Linked DNA regions of Prochlorococcus marinus str. MIT 9312. The protein of the gene in region 2 interacts with the protein of the main gene of each other region in a pairwise test. Links are inferred from orthologs where the notes say so. Each region holds a gene or a part of one and is shown on either strand. Other genes may lie near its edges.

Region 1 (5,928 bases), 1.2 Mb from region 2 along the record:
GGTTGGAATTATGCTTTACAAGCAATTGAGATGGGATCTTTAATTAAAAATTTAAATTAGTTGAGAAAATTAATTATTTCTATCATTGATCCCTTCTTTGAGATAAAATAACAATATTATGCGGATGTAGCTCAGTGGTAGAGCATCTCCTTGCCAAGGAGAATGTCGAGAGTTCGAATCTCTTCATCCGCTTTTCATGTGTTTATCTTCTAGAGTATCAATAACAATCGTTTTGAAATGGCCAGAGTAATTTCTGTAGATGAATTAAGGGGATTATTTACTAAACCTTATGGTGCAGATTCACCAACAAAACAAAAATGGGCAGAATTTTATAATGAGAATGTTATTTTTGTAGATCCAACGCAGGAAACAGAAGGATTAGATGCTTATATCAAAGCTCAAGAAAAACTTGTTAAAAGATGTGATGATGTTTTTTTAGAAACTCATGCAATCTCAATAAGTGGAAATTGTGGATTTGTTGAATGGACAATGGGTTTAAAAATTATGGGTAAAGAATTTATTTATCCTGGAACTACTCGTTTATTATTTGGTCAAAATGGATTAATAAAAGAGCATAGAGATTATTTTGATTTTTGTGGACCAACTTTTGGACCAGTTCCTATTTTAGGTCCTTTTATAAGATGGCTTTATAGTAAGTTTGTAACTTGATTGTTTGATAGAAGACGTGGTTTATATTTCACGAATCAACAAATCTTGAGAAGTAACTTTTTTAAAATCAAATTGAGTATAGAACAATTTTTTATTAGTCGTCATTAAATATATTTTCTTTGTATTTTTAATTTTTTTTGAAGATAAAAGATTTTTGACAATTAATGTGCCAAAACCTTGTCCCTGGTAATTATGATCTATAACTATATCCCAAAGAAATCCTCGGTAAATCCCATCTGTTAAAGCTCTACCAAAACCAACTATTTCGTTGCCAACCCAAAGACTTATTATAACGTCACTGTTGGCAAGACATTTTTTTAGATCATTTATTGTTCTGCTTTTGGCCCAGAAAGCATTTCTATTAAGTAAATTTTGCAGCTTATTTAACCCATTGGTCGGCTTTAGATTAGGACCTAATCCAAAAAACCTTAACCCTACAGCTCCTTTGGAATGGTTTATTAGAGATATTGCCTTCATTTTTTAAAAAGTTGTAGAAATTGTCGATAACTAGATTATTGTCTTGGTTTTAATTTAAATACCTTAGTCGATCATTTCTATAAAATTAAAGAGATATGATTTTTCTTCATTCTGTTGTAACGCACTAATTTATAATGTTTGTAATAAGATGAATTTTTCAAGGACTGTTACTTATGCTAAAACTTTTGTTGGGAGATCCGAATACACGAAAGTTAAAGCGCTATCAACCAATAGTGGAAGAGATAAATTTTTTAGAAGAAGAAATTTCTAAATTAACTGATGATGAGTTGAGACAAGAAACTCATAATCTCAAATCACAGATCTCATCAGAATCAGATATTAAACAACAAAAAGAACTCTTGGATGAATCTCTTCCAAAAGCCTTTGCGATTGTTAGAGAAGCAAGTAAACGTGTTCTGGATATGCGACATTTTGATGTTCAGTTAATAGGCGGGATGGTTTTACATGAATGTCAAATCGCTGAGATGAAGACTGGAGAAGGAAAAACTCTTGTAGCAACATTACCTTGTTATTTAAATGCTTTAACTGGAAAAGGGGTTCATGTAGTTACTGTAAATGATTATTTAGCTAGAAGAGATGCTGAGTGGATGGGCCAAGTTCATCGTTTTTTAGGCTTATCCGTTGGTTTGATTCAACAAGATATGAGCCCTGTTCAGAGAAAGAAAAATTACGACTGCGATATAACTTATGCTACGAATTCTGAATTAGGATTTGATTATTTAAGAGATAATATGTCCACCGATATTAATGAGGTAGTGCAAAGACCATTCAATTACTGTGTGATTGATGAGGTTGATTCAATATTAATTGATGAAGCAAGAACACCTCTAATCATTTCTGGCCAAGTTGAAAGACCCCAAGAAAAATATCAAAAAGCTTCAGAATTAGCTCTGGCACTAGTTAAAGCAAAAGAAATAGGTAAAGATGGTATAGATCCAGAAGGCGATTATGAAGTTGATGAAAAGCAGAGAAGTTGTATATTAACTGATCAGGGTTTCGCTAAATGTGAAGAGTATTTGGCAGTTAGCGATTTATATAATCCCAAAGATCCTTGGGCGCACTACATAACCAATGCTTTAAAAGCTAAAGAATTATTTATTAAAGATGTAAATTATATTATTAAAAATAATGAGGCTGTAATAGTGGACGAATTTACAGGAAGAGTAATGCCAGGAAGGAGATGGAGTGACGGACAGCATCAGGCGATAGAAGCGAAAGAGAGTCTTAAAATTCAGCCTGAGACTCAAACATTAGCATCTATAACTTATCAGAATTTTTTCCTTTTATATCCTGGTTTGGCAGGTATGACAGGAACAGCAAAAACAGAAGAGGTTGAATTTGAAAAAACTTATAAATTAGAATCAACCGTTATACCAACAAATCAAATAAGAAAGAGAGAAGATTTGCCTGATCAAGTATTTAAGACAGAGATAGGTAAATGGAAAGCTGTTGCTAGAGAAACTGCGCAAATTCATAGAGCTGGTAGACCTGTTTTAGTTGGTACAACAAGTGTTGAAAAAAGTGAGTTGTTAAGTTCACTTTTAGCTGAAGAAAAAATCCCACATAATTTGTTAAACGCTAAGCCAGAGAACGTTGAACGTGAGGCAGAAATTGTAGCTCAGGCTGGAAGAGCAGGTGCTGTTACTATTGCTACTAATATGGCTGGAAGGGGAACAGATATAATTCTCGGCGGTAACAGTGATTATATGGCAAGACTTAAATTAAAAGAGATTCTAATTCCTTTATTAGTAAAGCCAAATAATGAGCATAAGCCACCAATCCCTAAACAACGAAGTTCAAAATCTAAGGGTGGTTTTTCTTCAAAAGTTGGCTCAAATTTAACAAAGAACATTCCAGACTATTCAACAAGTCTTTTTCCTTGCAAACTGGATGAAGAAATCCAAAAGAAACTCTCAGTTTTATCTGATGAACTTGTTAAGAATTGGGGTGATAGACAACTTTCTGTCTTGGATTTAGATGACAGAATAGCTACAGCTGCAGAAAAAGCACCAACCGAAGATAAAATGATAAAGCTTTTGAGAGAATCTTTATCACGTGTAAAAGACGAATATGAAAAAGTGTTGACTCATGAAGAAAAAAAAGTAAGAGAAGTCGGAGGCTTACATGTTATTGGTACTGAGAGACATGAATCAAGAAGGGTGGATAATCAACTTAGAGGTAGAGCAGGAAGACAAGGTGATTTTGGAAGTACAAGATTCTTTTTATCTTTAGAAGATAATTTATTAAGGATTTTTGGGGGTGAAAGGGTAGCAAATCTAATGAATGCATTTAGGGTTGATGAAGATATGCCTATAGAATCAGGAATGCTTACTAGGTCTTTAGAAAGTGCTCAAAAGAAAGTAGAAACATATTATTACGATATTAGAAAACAAGTTTTTGAATATGATGAGGTAATGAATAATCAAAGAAAGGCAGTTTATAGCGAAAGACTAAGAGTCTTGCAAGGCACTGATTTAAAGAGACAAGTTATAGGATATGGAGAAAGAACAATGTATGAAATTGTGGAGGCTTATATTAATCCTGATCTACCTCCAGAAGAATGGGATATTGCTCAATTAATTTCTAAAGTCAAAGAATTTATATATTTATTAGATGACCTTAAAGCTGATGACGTCAAGTTACTTTCAATAGAAGAATTAAAAAACTATCTTCAAGAGCAATTGCGAACAGCTTATGATTTGAAGGAATCACAAATAGAACAGATTAGACCAGGATTAATGAGAGAAGCTGAAAGATTCTTTATTTTGCAGCAAATTGATAATTTATGGAGAGAACATCTTCAATCCATGGATTCTTTAAGAGAATCGGTTGGATTGAGAGGTTATGGACAAAAAGATCCTTTAATCGAGTACAAAAATGAAGGATATGATATGTTTCTCGAAATGATGACTAATATGAGACGCAATGTTATTTATTCAATGTTTATGTTTCAACCTAAAACTGATAAGGATGATAAAAATTAAATCAATATTTAATCATCTCCAAGAAATTCTATGATTTCTTTGTCTTTAAGATTTTGAGCCTCACCAAGTTTAGAAATATCAATAGATTCTGAGTTAGCTAGACACAGCAGGGTTTTTTGTAACTTAAGAATTTCATTCTCAAGTGAGTCTATTCTATCCATTAAATTTTTTATAACATTAGCTTCTGTATCTGGTAGGGCAGAGTGAGCTAATGGATTAACTTTGACCCCACTCTGATGCACCACTCTTCCAGGAACTCCAACCACAGTACTGTTCCCTTCTACATTACGGACAACTACTGAACCTGCCCCAATACGTGTATTAGATCCTACTGTGATGGACCCAAGAACTTTTGCACCTGCTCCAACTACAACATTTTCCATTAAGGTTGGGTGTCTTTTACCATGACTTTTACCAGTTCCTCCTAATGTAACTCCCTGATAAAGAAGACAATTATTTCCTATCTCAGCCGTTTCACCAATAACAACTCCCATACCATGATCTATGAAAACCCGTTTACCAATTTTTGCTCCAGGATGGATTTCAATACCTGTTACTAACCTATTGAGATGACTTAATAAGCGGGGAATTAGAGGAATTTTTAATTGCCATAATTGATGAGTTAACCTATGAATAACTATTGATTGGAAACCTGGGTAACAAAGAAAAATCTCTAATATTCCTCTAGCAGCAGGATCTCTCTCTTTGATAATTGCTATATCAGATTTAAAAGTTCTTAAAATCATAGTTTAATTAATAACTCCTATTTCTTTTTTTAAATGATTTATTGTTTCGATACTTAAATAATTTTTAGCACATATTATTTTAGGTAATCTCATAAGCTGAGATCTATTTTTTAATAATGTGTTTTCCACAACTGATAAACTAGGCCCGTCACAAACTATGTGGTTTGAGGCCTTTAAAAGTGATAGTAGTCTACTATTATTGTCTGAGATTGCCGTCATAAGAATTAATTCACCTCCTCTCATGCTGTGTATAATAACTTCTGCTGCTCTCAATAAACCAGGGCTAATGCTAACGATACCTACACAACTTCCAGCATTGAATTCTTTGATAATATCTAACTCCTTTTGAAAGTCGCTCAAGTCAACTGCAATAGCACGAACTCCATGATGTTTAGCAACTTTTTCTAAAGGCTGTAAAAAATATCTGCTTGTGACAATAGTGCCATTATTTGAATTACTCAAAACTTTTTCTAATTCTTCCATAGGAATAACTTCTACTGGCACATTAATTTTTGGAGATAGCTCTTCTGCGATTAACATAGAAGCTCCTATATCTTCTCTAGGAGTACTTACAATAATTTTTGCGCCACATTTAATACGCCAATCAATTTCATTGGTAAATATTTCTCTTGCTTCTTGTAAGGTGCAGCCAAGATTAATTAATTTATCAATAGTCTGCTTTATTTCTTGATCAGGTTGTTTACTTATTTTGTCTTTTGAGTATATCGATTTTTTAAAGTCTCTTTTAGTAAGATTATCTCTTACATAGATACCAGATCCAGCTATCGCTTCAACAACCCCATCCATTTCAAGTTGTCTGTAAACTTTGCTTATGGTATTTCTATGGAGTCCAGTCTGCATTGCAAGTTGCCTAGTGCTGGGAAGTCGATGGCCCGGAGGATAATGTCTTGCAGCTATGGCAAAGCAAATTTGATTATAGAGTTGTGTCGATGCTGGGATATCACTTTCTTGTTGAATACGGAATCTCACTTTTGAAAAATCCTTACTTATTAATTTTTATACATAGTGAC
Region 2 (10,670 bases):
AATTTGGGAAAATTTAAAATTCAAATGTGGCGATACTCTAGCTGTTTATGATTTAAGAGGAAAATACAAAGAAAAATTCTCTTATTCTGAGCTAGCTGATTTAATAACAAAAGCCTCTTTTTCTTTTAAAAATTATGGGTTAGTAAAAGGTGATGTAGTTACTTTAATATCTGAAAATTCTCCAAGATGGCTCATAGCAGATCAGGGCTTAATGCGTTTAGGAGCTATTAATGCAGTAAGAGGTATTAATTCTCCTTCAATAGAACTTGACTATATTTTGGAGCACTCTAATTCAGTAGGACTAATAGTTCAATCTAAGGAGACTTGGCTAAAGTTAAATAAAAAAGAAGAACTAAAAAAAAGACTGAAATTCATCATAAATTTAGAAGATGAACAATTTGAAAGTTTAATAAGTTGGAGTCAATTTATAAGTGAAGGAGAAAAAGAATATTCTCAAAATAAAATTACTGAAAAATGTAATTTAAGCATTGATGACGTTGCTACTATTCTTTATACCTCTGGGACAACAGGAAAACCCAAAGGTGTGCCCTTAACACATGCAAATTTTTTACATCAAATAATTAATTTAGCCCATATCGCTGATCCAGGGCCTGGCACTTCTGTATTAAGCGTTTTACCTATTTGGCATTCTTATGAAAGAAGCGCTGAATACTTCTTCTTTTCATGTGGTTGTACTCAATACTATACAATCCCAAAATTTCTTAAGGATGATATTACACAAATCAAACCTGTTGTAATGGCCACTGTACCAAGACTATGGGAGGCGATTCATGATGGTTTTTTTCAGGCTCTAAAAAAAATGCCGTCTAAGAAGCAAAAACTTATTAAGTTCTTGATAAGTAATAGTTCTGTTTTTAAAATAAGTCTTAGAAAGATAAGAAATTTGGATATCTTTCAAACAACTTTCATAGCAAAAATCCCCTTACTGTTTTCTGTGCTTGGTAGATATCCTCTTCATAAGTTGTCTAGTGTGTTTTTATGGCCAAATATTCTAAGACAACTATGTGGGGAAAAACTGAAATTTCCTATTAATGGAGGAGGCGCTTTGCCAGAACATGTGGATCTCTTTTTTGAATCTTTAGGTATAGATGTTTTAGTTGGATACGGACTGACAGAAACCAGTCCAGTATTAACTTGTAGGAGAAGAGAATTAAATGTTAGAGGATCATCTGGTCAGCCTTTAGCATTTACAGAAATAAAAATAGTGAATGAGGATAAAAAAAAGATTTTGAAGTTTAGAGAAGTTGGAAAGATCCTTGTAAAGGGACCACAAGTAATGAAAGGTTATCTTAATAATGATTTAGCTACAAAAGATGTTTTATCAAAAGATGGTTGGTTTGATACTGGTGATTTAGGTTTTCTTATACCAAATGGTTCTCTTTTTATAACAGGAAGAGCTAAGGATACAATCGTGCTTTCCAGTGGTGAAAATATAGAACCTAATCCTCTAGAGACCGAAATCCTTAGTTCTGAATTTATTAATCAGGTTCAACTAGTGGGGCAAGATAAGAAATGTTTAACAGCCCTAGTAGTTCCTAATGTTGAATTGGTTAAAAATAAGTTTTTGGAAGAAGACCTATCAAAATTAAACTTGAATAAGAATATTGGTATATTTTTTAAATCGCAAATTAATAATTTGCTTAAAGGTCGATTAGGAGCAAGAACAGAAGAACAAATATTAGATTGTTATTTTGTAGATCCTTTTACTTTGGAAAATGGTTTGTTAACGCAAACTCTTAAACAAAAGAGAAAAGAAATAGAAAAACAGTATTCATCACAAATAGAAAATATGTATGAAAACAAATTTAGTAAGAAAATTTGATCTGTTCTATCTATATTTAGAAAGTAAGTTTATTTTTTATGGAAACAAAAAACTCAATATCGATAAAACGCTCCATAGCTATTAAAGCTATTGTTACGCCAACTTGGAAGGAGGATGCTGAAAAAGAATTAAGCAAAGCAATTTCAAACATTGACCAGCAATTGTCACAACTTGAGCAGGAGGGGCAGCAAATAGTAAACAATATTAGATCCCAGTCGGTTAATCCTTTAGATCCAAGGGTTCAAGAACAGGTTGGTCAGGTGCAACAACAAGTAGCAGCAAAACGAAATGAAATTGAAGAACAGAAAAGAAATCTTCTTCAACAACAGAGTCAAGTTCGCGAATTAAAGATGGATGAAATTGTTGATCAAGGACAAGTTGATAGTTTCTGTGATGTCACTGTGGGCGACAATCTTATTGAAAAAATGCAAGTCTCAATTACTGTTAAAGACGGAGTTATTCAATCTATAGATAATAATTAGGGAAAAGAATTAGTATCTCTAATAAAAATAAATCCTCATTAAGATAATTGTAAATTTATATACGATCTAAATTATTACTTTCTTAAGTTTTAAGAGTTCCCACTGTGATCATGATTTCGTATAATTAAATCAAGAGTTTAAAGGGTTTTAAATCATAAAAACTTTAGAAAGTTTGATAGAAATCTTTTAAAACTTATGCAATAACAATTTTCTTATGTCTCACGAAATATTCATGCCTGCCTTGAGTTCTACCATGACAGAGGGCAAGATTGTGGAATGGTTGAAAAATCCTGGAGATAAGGTTGAAAGGGGTGAATCTGTCCTAGTTGTTGAATCTGATAAGGCAGATATGGATGTTGAATCTTTTCAAGATGGATATCTTGCAGCAGTTTTAATGCCTGCTGGTAGCACTGCACCAGTAGGGGAAACTATAGGTCTTATTGTAGAAAATGAGGATGAGATAGCTTCTGTTAAAGAACAAAATAAAGGAAATCAACCCGAAGTTTCTAGTTCGGATAAACTTGAATTGGTAAGCAATAAAACCGAAGAAAAACCGGAAGTACATAATGAAAATGTTAAAAAAGAAGAAAAAGAAGTCGTCTTAAAGAGTGAAAAGTCAGCCCCATCTTTTAATAGTGATCAAATTAATGCTGCTACAAGTAATGTTTCTTCAAGGGTAATTGCATCTCCAAGAGCTAAAAAACTTGCCTCTCAAATGGGTGTTGACTTAGCAAAAGTTCACGGATCTGGACCTCACGGAAGAATTCAAGCAGATGATATTTTAAAAGCTAATGGTCAACCTGTATCTATTCCATGGATAGGAGAGGGTAGTTCTCCTGCAAGTATTCCTGGTGCAAATTTACAAGTTGAAAGTAAACCAGAAACATCAGGAAATAGTTTTGGTAATCCTGGAGAAACAGTGCAATTTAATACTCTTCAAAAAGCGGTAAATAAAAATATGGAGTCTAGTTTGGATATTCCATGTTTTAGGGTGGGATACTCTATAAACACAGATAAATTAGATAATTTCTACAAAAAGGTAAAACAAAATGGAGTCACTATGACTGCTTTACTAGTAAAGGCAGTTGCAAAGACAATTAAGAAACATCCTCAAGTTAACTCAAGTTTTTCAGAAAATGGAATTTCTTATCCAGAAAATATTAATATTGCTGTTGCCGTCGCAATGGAAGATGGCGGATTAATAACTCCAGTTTTAAAAGAACCTTGCAATACTGATTTATTTGAATTATCTAGGGAATGGAAAGATTTGGTAAAAAGATCAAGATCAAAACAATTAGAACCTGATGAGTACTCAACAGGAACCTTTACTTTATCTAACCTTGGTATGTTTGGAGTTGATAGATTTGACGCAATTCTACCCCCAGGTACTGGTGCTATTTTAGCGATAGCATCATCGAAACCAACTGTTGTTGCTAATAGTGATGGCTCAATATCTGTTAAAAAAATTATGCAAGTAAATCTAACCGCTGATCACAGAGTGATCTATGGAGCTGATGGTGCTTCATTCTTAAAAGATTTGGCTTCCCTGATAGAAAATGAGCCAGAGACACTTGTATCTTAAATTTAATTGATTTCTCAAATTAATAATGAAGAAAGAGATTATAAGCTTGAAGCTTATGATTACTTTCTTGATCCTTCATTAATTGCTAGTAAACCTTCTGCAATAAGGCATGAATCAAGATTGATGATAGTTAGAAATAGTGTTTTAGAAGAGGACTGCTTAACTAATAAATTTACCAAGAATCTTTTAGATGAATTTAGAGAAGGCGATCTTGTGGTTGTAAATAATACTAAAGTAATGAAGGCAAGGTTAAAGGTTGAATTAGAAAATAGGACGTTAGTCGAATTATTAGTTTTAGAAAGATCCGATGAATGTGTTTGGTTATGTTTAGCAAAGCCTGCAAAAAAGTTAAAAATAAATAGAAAATTAAAATTAAAATCCCCTTCTGAACAAGATATTAATTTGATGGTTGATGGGGTTGATGAAGAAACTGGAGGGAGATTTATTAAATTTCCGGAAAACATAACTGATCTCAATTCAATGAATAACCTTCTTGATAAATACGGGGAAATTCCTCTCCCTCCTTATATAAAAAATTCCGAGGAAGAATCTTTTCACGAGAACAGTTATCAAACTGAGTATGCAATTAATCCAGGGGCAGTTGCTGCCCCAACAGCTGGTTTACACTTAAGCAAAAGTCTTATTTCCAATCTAAAAAAAAAAGGTGTAATAATCTTGCCGATTACTTTGCACGTGGGTTATGGAACATTTAAACCAATTGATCAAGAAGATTTAACTAACTTAAAACTTCATAAAGAATGGGTAAGTGTTAATAAGGAAGTAGTGGAGGAAATAAAAAGAATAAAGAAAACAGATAGAAGAATAATTGCTATTGGGACAACTAGCGTAAGAGCTCTTGAAAGTTGTTATTCTCACGAAATTAATGACTTTATTCCCATAGCAAAGTATGTAGATTTAGTAATTAAGCCAGGTTATAAATTTAGGGTAGTTGATGGATTATTAACTAATTTTCATCTTCCTAAAAGTTCGTTATTACTATTAGTAAGTGCAATGATTGGTAGAGAAAGATTATTAGATTTGTATAAAAAAGCCATAAAAGAAAAATTTAGATTCTTCTCTTATGGCGATGCTATGTATATTTCACCAGATTCATTACTGGAGAAAAATAGATTTAAGCTTTGACTGGTTCTTGAATGATTCCGCTTGGAACTTCATTAAACATAATTGATGATAAATATCTCTCTGCTAAATCAGGTAGAACAACTACAATAATTTTTCCTGCATATTTATCTTGTTCAGCTAATCTAACAGCAGCAGCAGCAGCAGCTCCACAAGATATTCCAACTAATAGACCTTCTTCTTTTGCTAATCTAAGAGCCATCTCAATTGACTCGTCATTTGTTACCTGTTCAACCTTATCAACAATTGATAAGTCTAGGTTCTTAGGAATAAATCCTGCTCCTATTCCTTGGATTTTATGTGGTCCAGATTTAACCTCTTCCCCATTCATTGTCTGTGTAATAACAGGACTATGCGATGGTTCTACAGCTACAGAAGTAATATTTTTACCCTTCTCTTGCTTAATATATCTTGAAACCCCTGTAATTGTTCCGCCAGTTCCAACCCCTGCAACTAAAACATCAATTTCACCATCGCAATCATCCCAGATTTCTGGTCCAGTTGTTTTGAAATGAATTTCAGGGTTTGCTGGATTATCAAATTGACCAGGCATGAAATATTGAGAAGGATTACTTTCTGCAATTTCTTTGGCTTTAGCTATTGCTCCAGGCATACCTTTAGAAGCCTCTGTTAAAACAATTTCAGCCCCCAACACTGCCATAACCCTTCTTCTTTCAATTGACATAGATTCTGGCATTGTAAGGATGAGTTTATAACCTCTTGCTGAAGCAGTAAAAGCTAGAGCAATTCCTGTATTTCCAGAAGTTGGCTCAACAATCGTTTTATCTTTTGTAAGCTTCCCACTTTTCTCTGCATCCCAGATCATGTTTGCGCCAATCCTACATTTGACACTATAAGCAGGGTTTCTACCTTCAATTTTTGCAAGTACTGTAGCTTTTGCGTTTTTAGTAACTGATTTTAATTTTACTAATGGAGTGTTTCCAATAGCAAAACTGTTGTCCTCATAAATTCTTGCCATTTATATATTGAGAAAATATATTTTAATACTAACTATTATTCAGAAAAAGAGTATATAAGTTTCTATACGGTAAATACTAGGAATTTAGAAATTATTTAGTGCTTCAGAAAAGGTTTCCCATAATTGATCTTGGTCCTCTAATCCAACTGATACTCTAATAAGGTGCGGGGGTATACCAAAACTTTCAGCCCAATCCAACTCATCATAATGAGCAAGTAAAACATAAGGACAAACAAGAGTAAATTTTGTTCCTAAACTAGGCCCTTTGGAGATTTGTAGAGAATCATAAAAATTTTTAGCTTTGTTCAATCCTCCATTTAATTCAAATGATAATAAGCAGCCGTATCCTCCATCCGAAGTAAGTAAAGAATTAAAATTTGGACAATTTTCAGGATGGAAAATATTTTTAATCTCACTGTGGTTCTCTAATCTTTTTTTTAATTCTAAACATGCTTTATTTTGTTCAAAAACTCTTTGATTTACATCTCTACTAACTTTCTCAAGATAAACTATATCTCCATCTGAAAGTATTGGAAGATTAATTTCCTTTAATGCATTTCTAAACTGATAAATCCATTTGCTTTTTGGATTTAGTATTAATGATCCAGCAAGAATATCACCACTACCTGAAAAAATTTTTGTAAGTGAAGTAAAAACTATATCTGCATGTTCTAGGGAATTTATATTTATATTTGAACCAATTGTATCGTCAACGATTAAAGGAATATTTAATCTTTTTGCTATTTTTGAAATTTTTTTAATGTTTACACATTTGAGCATTGGATTACTTGGTAGTTCAATAATTAATGCTGATGGATTTATTCTTTTGATTTCTAATTCAATATCGGTGCAATTTTCTTCTGTAATTAACTTGGCTCCATAAAAGATATTCATTGGTAATTTAAGTACATCTACATATGGAAAACCAATTTGGAGTGTTGGTTTAGCTGGAAATAATTTATATATGATTTCTAATGATGTATGCAATGCAGACATTCCAGATGAAGTTAAGTGAATATCATTAGAGTTTATTTTTGTAGATTTAGAGATTCTATTTTTTATTCTTTGATAACATTCATTTACGTAAGATTTTGGAGGTCTATATTCAAGGCCTAGTTCTACCGCAGCATATCTTGAAGATATACCAAGACCAGTATGTTGCCAAAAATATTTTGCATAAATACTTCCTTCCTTTTCAGTTATTAAAAAAGCTAAATTATGTCTTTTTTCTATAAATGAGTATTGTTCAGAAGTATTCCTATCAATGTATTTTTTAGCTTTAAAAGCTATGCTTTCATTCGGATATGGCCAGATACTTTTATTATTGTAGTAATTTTCTTTTTTTACTTTTTCGCATAATCTTTTCACTATGGGGTTTAGCCCGAAACGTGGGTAGATGGACTTCAATAATTTTATGCATTCTTGATTTTTTTCCTCATAATTTATTACATCATTCCAAGTTGGTAATGCTACAGAAACGGCATGAATACTATCAGGAATAGAATATCCTAACTCTAAATTTTTCCATATAGGGTTTTTAAGTAAATCTCTCAATTTTCAAAATTTATTTAAAGCAAATAAAATATCCGAGATTAAATCGTTTGCATCTTCACATCCAATTGATAATCTGACAAGGGCATCATCTATCCCTAGTAGATTTTTCGTTTTATCATCCACAGAAGCATGAGTCATTGTTGCCGGGTGACAAATTAAACTTTCAACTCCTCCAAGGCTTTCAGCTAGCGAGAAATATTTGAGAGACTTGCATAATTTAAAAGTATCCTCTTTATTTAAATTTAATTTTAGGGTGATCATCGAACCTCCAGATATCATTTGAGATTTTGCTAAATTAAATTGCGGGTGTTTTTGATTAAAAGGATAAATTACTTTACTAATTATTTTATGATTCTCTAATTCTTCAGAAATTAATTCTGCACTTCGAGTTTGTTGTTCGATTCTTAAAGGAAGGGTTTTTACTCCTCTAGTAATGAGCCAACTATCAAAAGGAGATGGTTGAAGCCCCAGGGCTTTTTGAGAGAAAAGCATCTTACTATTCCATATCTCATTATTTGTAAGTACTGCTCCACCAAGTGCATCACTATGTCCATTAATGAATTTTGTTGTGCTTACAAGCGATAGTGTTGCGCCAAGTTCCAAAGGTTTTTGAATAAGGGCTGTAGAAAAGGTGTTGTCCACAACTACGGGTATTTGCAATTTATTCGCTTCATCACAAATCGCCTTAATATCAAGCACCTTTAAAAGTGGATTAGTTGGACTTTCTAGCCATATCAAAGTTGGCGCGAAGTTTGAAATCTTTTTAATATTATTTTTATTTGTAAAATCTGTGTATAAAACTTCTACCCCAAATTTCTTGAAAATTTTTTCGAACATCCTCACTGTACAACCATAAAGATTTGATTCGCAGAGTATCTTATCGCCTGATTTTAGTGTTGATGTAATTGCAGTTACCGCGCTAATTCCAGATCCAAAAACTGTACAGTATTTAGAATCTTCTATTGATTTAAGTATGTTTTCTAGAATTTTAAAGTTGGGATTTCCTGATCTGGTGTAGTCGAAACTTTCTTTATTGCCATGCTTGAAAGTAGATGTAGAAAAAATAGGAGGCATAATGCATCCCGTGTCTTCTGCAAATGTTTCCCCATGGTGAATAGATAAGGTCTTAACACCTGGCTTTTTGATATTATTTGTCTTATTTCCCATTATTTTTAAAAATAAGAATTAAGTTAAATCTCTCATTTTTTAAACGAGAGATTTAATAATCCAAAGAAAAGTTGTATTAAACTTTTCTTGAATAATATTCAACAACTAATAGTTCGTTTATTTCAAGAGCAACCCACTCTCTATCGCATTTTCCAGTTATTTTTCCTGTTAATTTAGGTTTGTCTAAATCAAGATGTGGAGGAACATTTGCTAAACCAGGGAATTCTATATTACCTTCTACAAGTTTTTTGCTTGCTTTGTTTTCTTTAATTCCGATTACATCGCCTGATTTGCATTGATAACCAGCAATATCAAGAACTTTACCATTAACAGTTACATGGCCATGATTTACTAATTGTCTTGAGCCTGGAATAGTACCTCCAAAACCTAATCTAAAACAAACATTATCTAGTCTGTTTTCTAAAAGTCTTAGTAGGTTTGTTCCTGTAGATCCTTCTTGCGCTCTGGCTTTTTTTACATAACGTACTAGTTGTTTTTCAGAAACTCCATAATTAAACCTGAGTTTCTGCTTTTCTTCTAAACGAATTGCATATTCTGATCGCTTGCGACGGGCTTGGCCGTGCTGACCTGGAGGATTAGACTTCTTTGAAGCTTTCCTAGTGAGACCTGGTAGTTCTCCCAAGCGACGCGTAACCCTTAACCTGGGGCCGCGGTATCTTGACATAATTTTAAATTAAATAGAAATTTGCAATAAATTGGATAATTGATTAAATTCAATTAAACTAATTACTACTGGAAATAGTATTTTACATCATTAAAGTGTTCAAAACCATTAATAAATCAATTACTTCTATACTTCTTTTTATGATTTCTTTTTATCAAAAGTGGTTTTCACCTTTTTTCGGACCAAGATGCAGATTTATTCCAAGTTGCAGCTCTTATGGATATGAGGCAATTACTAGACATGGTCCTTGGAAGGGAGGGTGGTTAACTTTAAGAAGATTAAGCAGATGTCATCCTTTAACTCCCTGTGGATGTGACCCTGTTCCTGACTAAATGAATGAAAATATTTATTTTTGTTAGGCAGGGATGTTGCCTTTGTGATTCATTAAAAAACAAACTGGCAAAAATAAATCTTAATGAGTTATTCCCCAATCTAGAGGAGCTTAAAGAAATTGATATTGATAGGGTCGATTTATATAAAGATAAATATAAAAAATATGATTATGAAGTACCTGTTATTGCTGTTGAAAGAATTAGGTCCGAGGAGATTATAGAATTGCCTCGCATTTCTCCAAGATTAAAAGATGATCAATTAAAGAATTGGTTTCAAAAAAATATTAGTACCATCCTGGAGAAATAATTTTTTTATATGAGATCTATAAAATTACATAAACTTTTAGATTTGGTAGGAATTATTCCTTCATTAGATTTAATCGATCATGAAATAAATAATATTTCTTTTAACTCTAAAGAAGTACAAAAAGGAACTTTATTTTTAGGTATGCCTGGTTTAAATGTTGATGGAGGAAAATATTGTATTGAGGCAATTGAAAATGGTGCAGAGGCTGCCATTATTGGGTCTGCTGCAAAAGAGAAAATTGGATCTATTGATCGAGAAAGGATTTTGGTTATAGAGGATAATTTAGATTATATTTTTGGTCAAATAGTCGCTGAGTTTTGGAATAGGCCTTCAAGAAAACTTAAACTTATTGGTGTTACGGGTACAAATGGAAAAACGACAATTACTTTTTTATTGGAATATCTTTTAAAAAAATTAGGGAAAAAGACTGCATTATTTGGGACCTTGCTCAATAGATGGCCTGGCTTTTCAGAAGTGGCTCTTCATACAACTGATTTCGCCGATAAACTCCAAAAGAAATTAAATGCTGCTGTTGAGGCAGAATCTGAATTCGCGATATTAGAGGTAAGTTCTCATTCTATTGCTCAAAACAGGATATC

Evidence for each region.
Region 1: the proteins of cysK (region 2) and cysE interact in binary tests that used the Escherichia coli proteins (3 or more experiments, as listed by UniProt). The link is inferred for Prochlorococcus marinus str. MIT 9312 from one-to-one orthologs.

Annotation. Positions count from the first base shown.
Region 1 is NC_007577.1:1,616,326-1,622,253, reverse strand. The notes cover bases 3,028-5,928. They hold cysE (serine O-acetyltransferase), read right to left. Parts: upstream 4,895-5,928; coding sequence 4,160-4,894; downstream 3,028-4,159. Other genes in these bases: PMT9312_RS08920 (GntR family transcriptional regulator), read right to left, coding at 4,901-5,887; secA (preprotein translocase subunit SecA), read left to right, coding at 3,028-4,151. Outside these bases: ribH (6,7-dimethyl-8-ribityllumazine synthase), read left to right, coding at 1-60; PMT9312_RS08940 (nuclear transport factor 2 family protein), read left to right, coding at 238-669; PMT9312_RS08935 (GNAT family N-acetyltransferase), read right to left, coding at 691-1,146; more of secA, read left to right, coding at 1,320-3,027.
Region 2 is NC_007577.1:377,027-387,696, forward strand. What follows is about bases 4,034-6,787. They hold cysK (cysteine synthase A), read right to left. Parts: upstream 6,027-6,787; coding sequence 5,040-6,026; downstream 4,034-5,039. Other genes in these bases: queA (tRNA preQ1(34) S-adenosylmethionine ribosyltransferase-isomerase QueA), read left to right, coding at 4,034-5,050; PMT9312_RS02090 (PLP-dependent transferase), read right to left, coding at 6,111-6,787. In the rest of the region: PMT9312_RS02065 (AMP-binding protein), read left to right, coding at 1-1,843; PMT9312_RS02070 (YlqD family protein), read left to right, coding at 1,882-2,325; PMT9312_RS02075 (dihydrolipoamide acetyltransferase family protein), read left to right, coding at 2,540-3,907; more of queA, read left to right, coding at 3,914-4,033; more of PMT9312_RS02090, read right to left, coding at 6,788-7,580; PMT9312_RS02095 (trans-sulfuration enzyme family protein), read right to left, coding at 7,584-8,747; rpsD (30S ribosomal protein S4), read right to left, coding at 8,824-9,432; membrane protein insertion efficiency factor YidD, read left to right, coding at 9,528-9,764; PMT9312_RS02110 (glutaredoxin family protein), read left to right, coding at 9,769-10,071; PMT9312_RS02115 (UDP-N-acetylmuramoyl-L-alanyl-D-glutamate--2,6-diaminopimelate ligase), read left to right, coding at 10,081-10,670.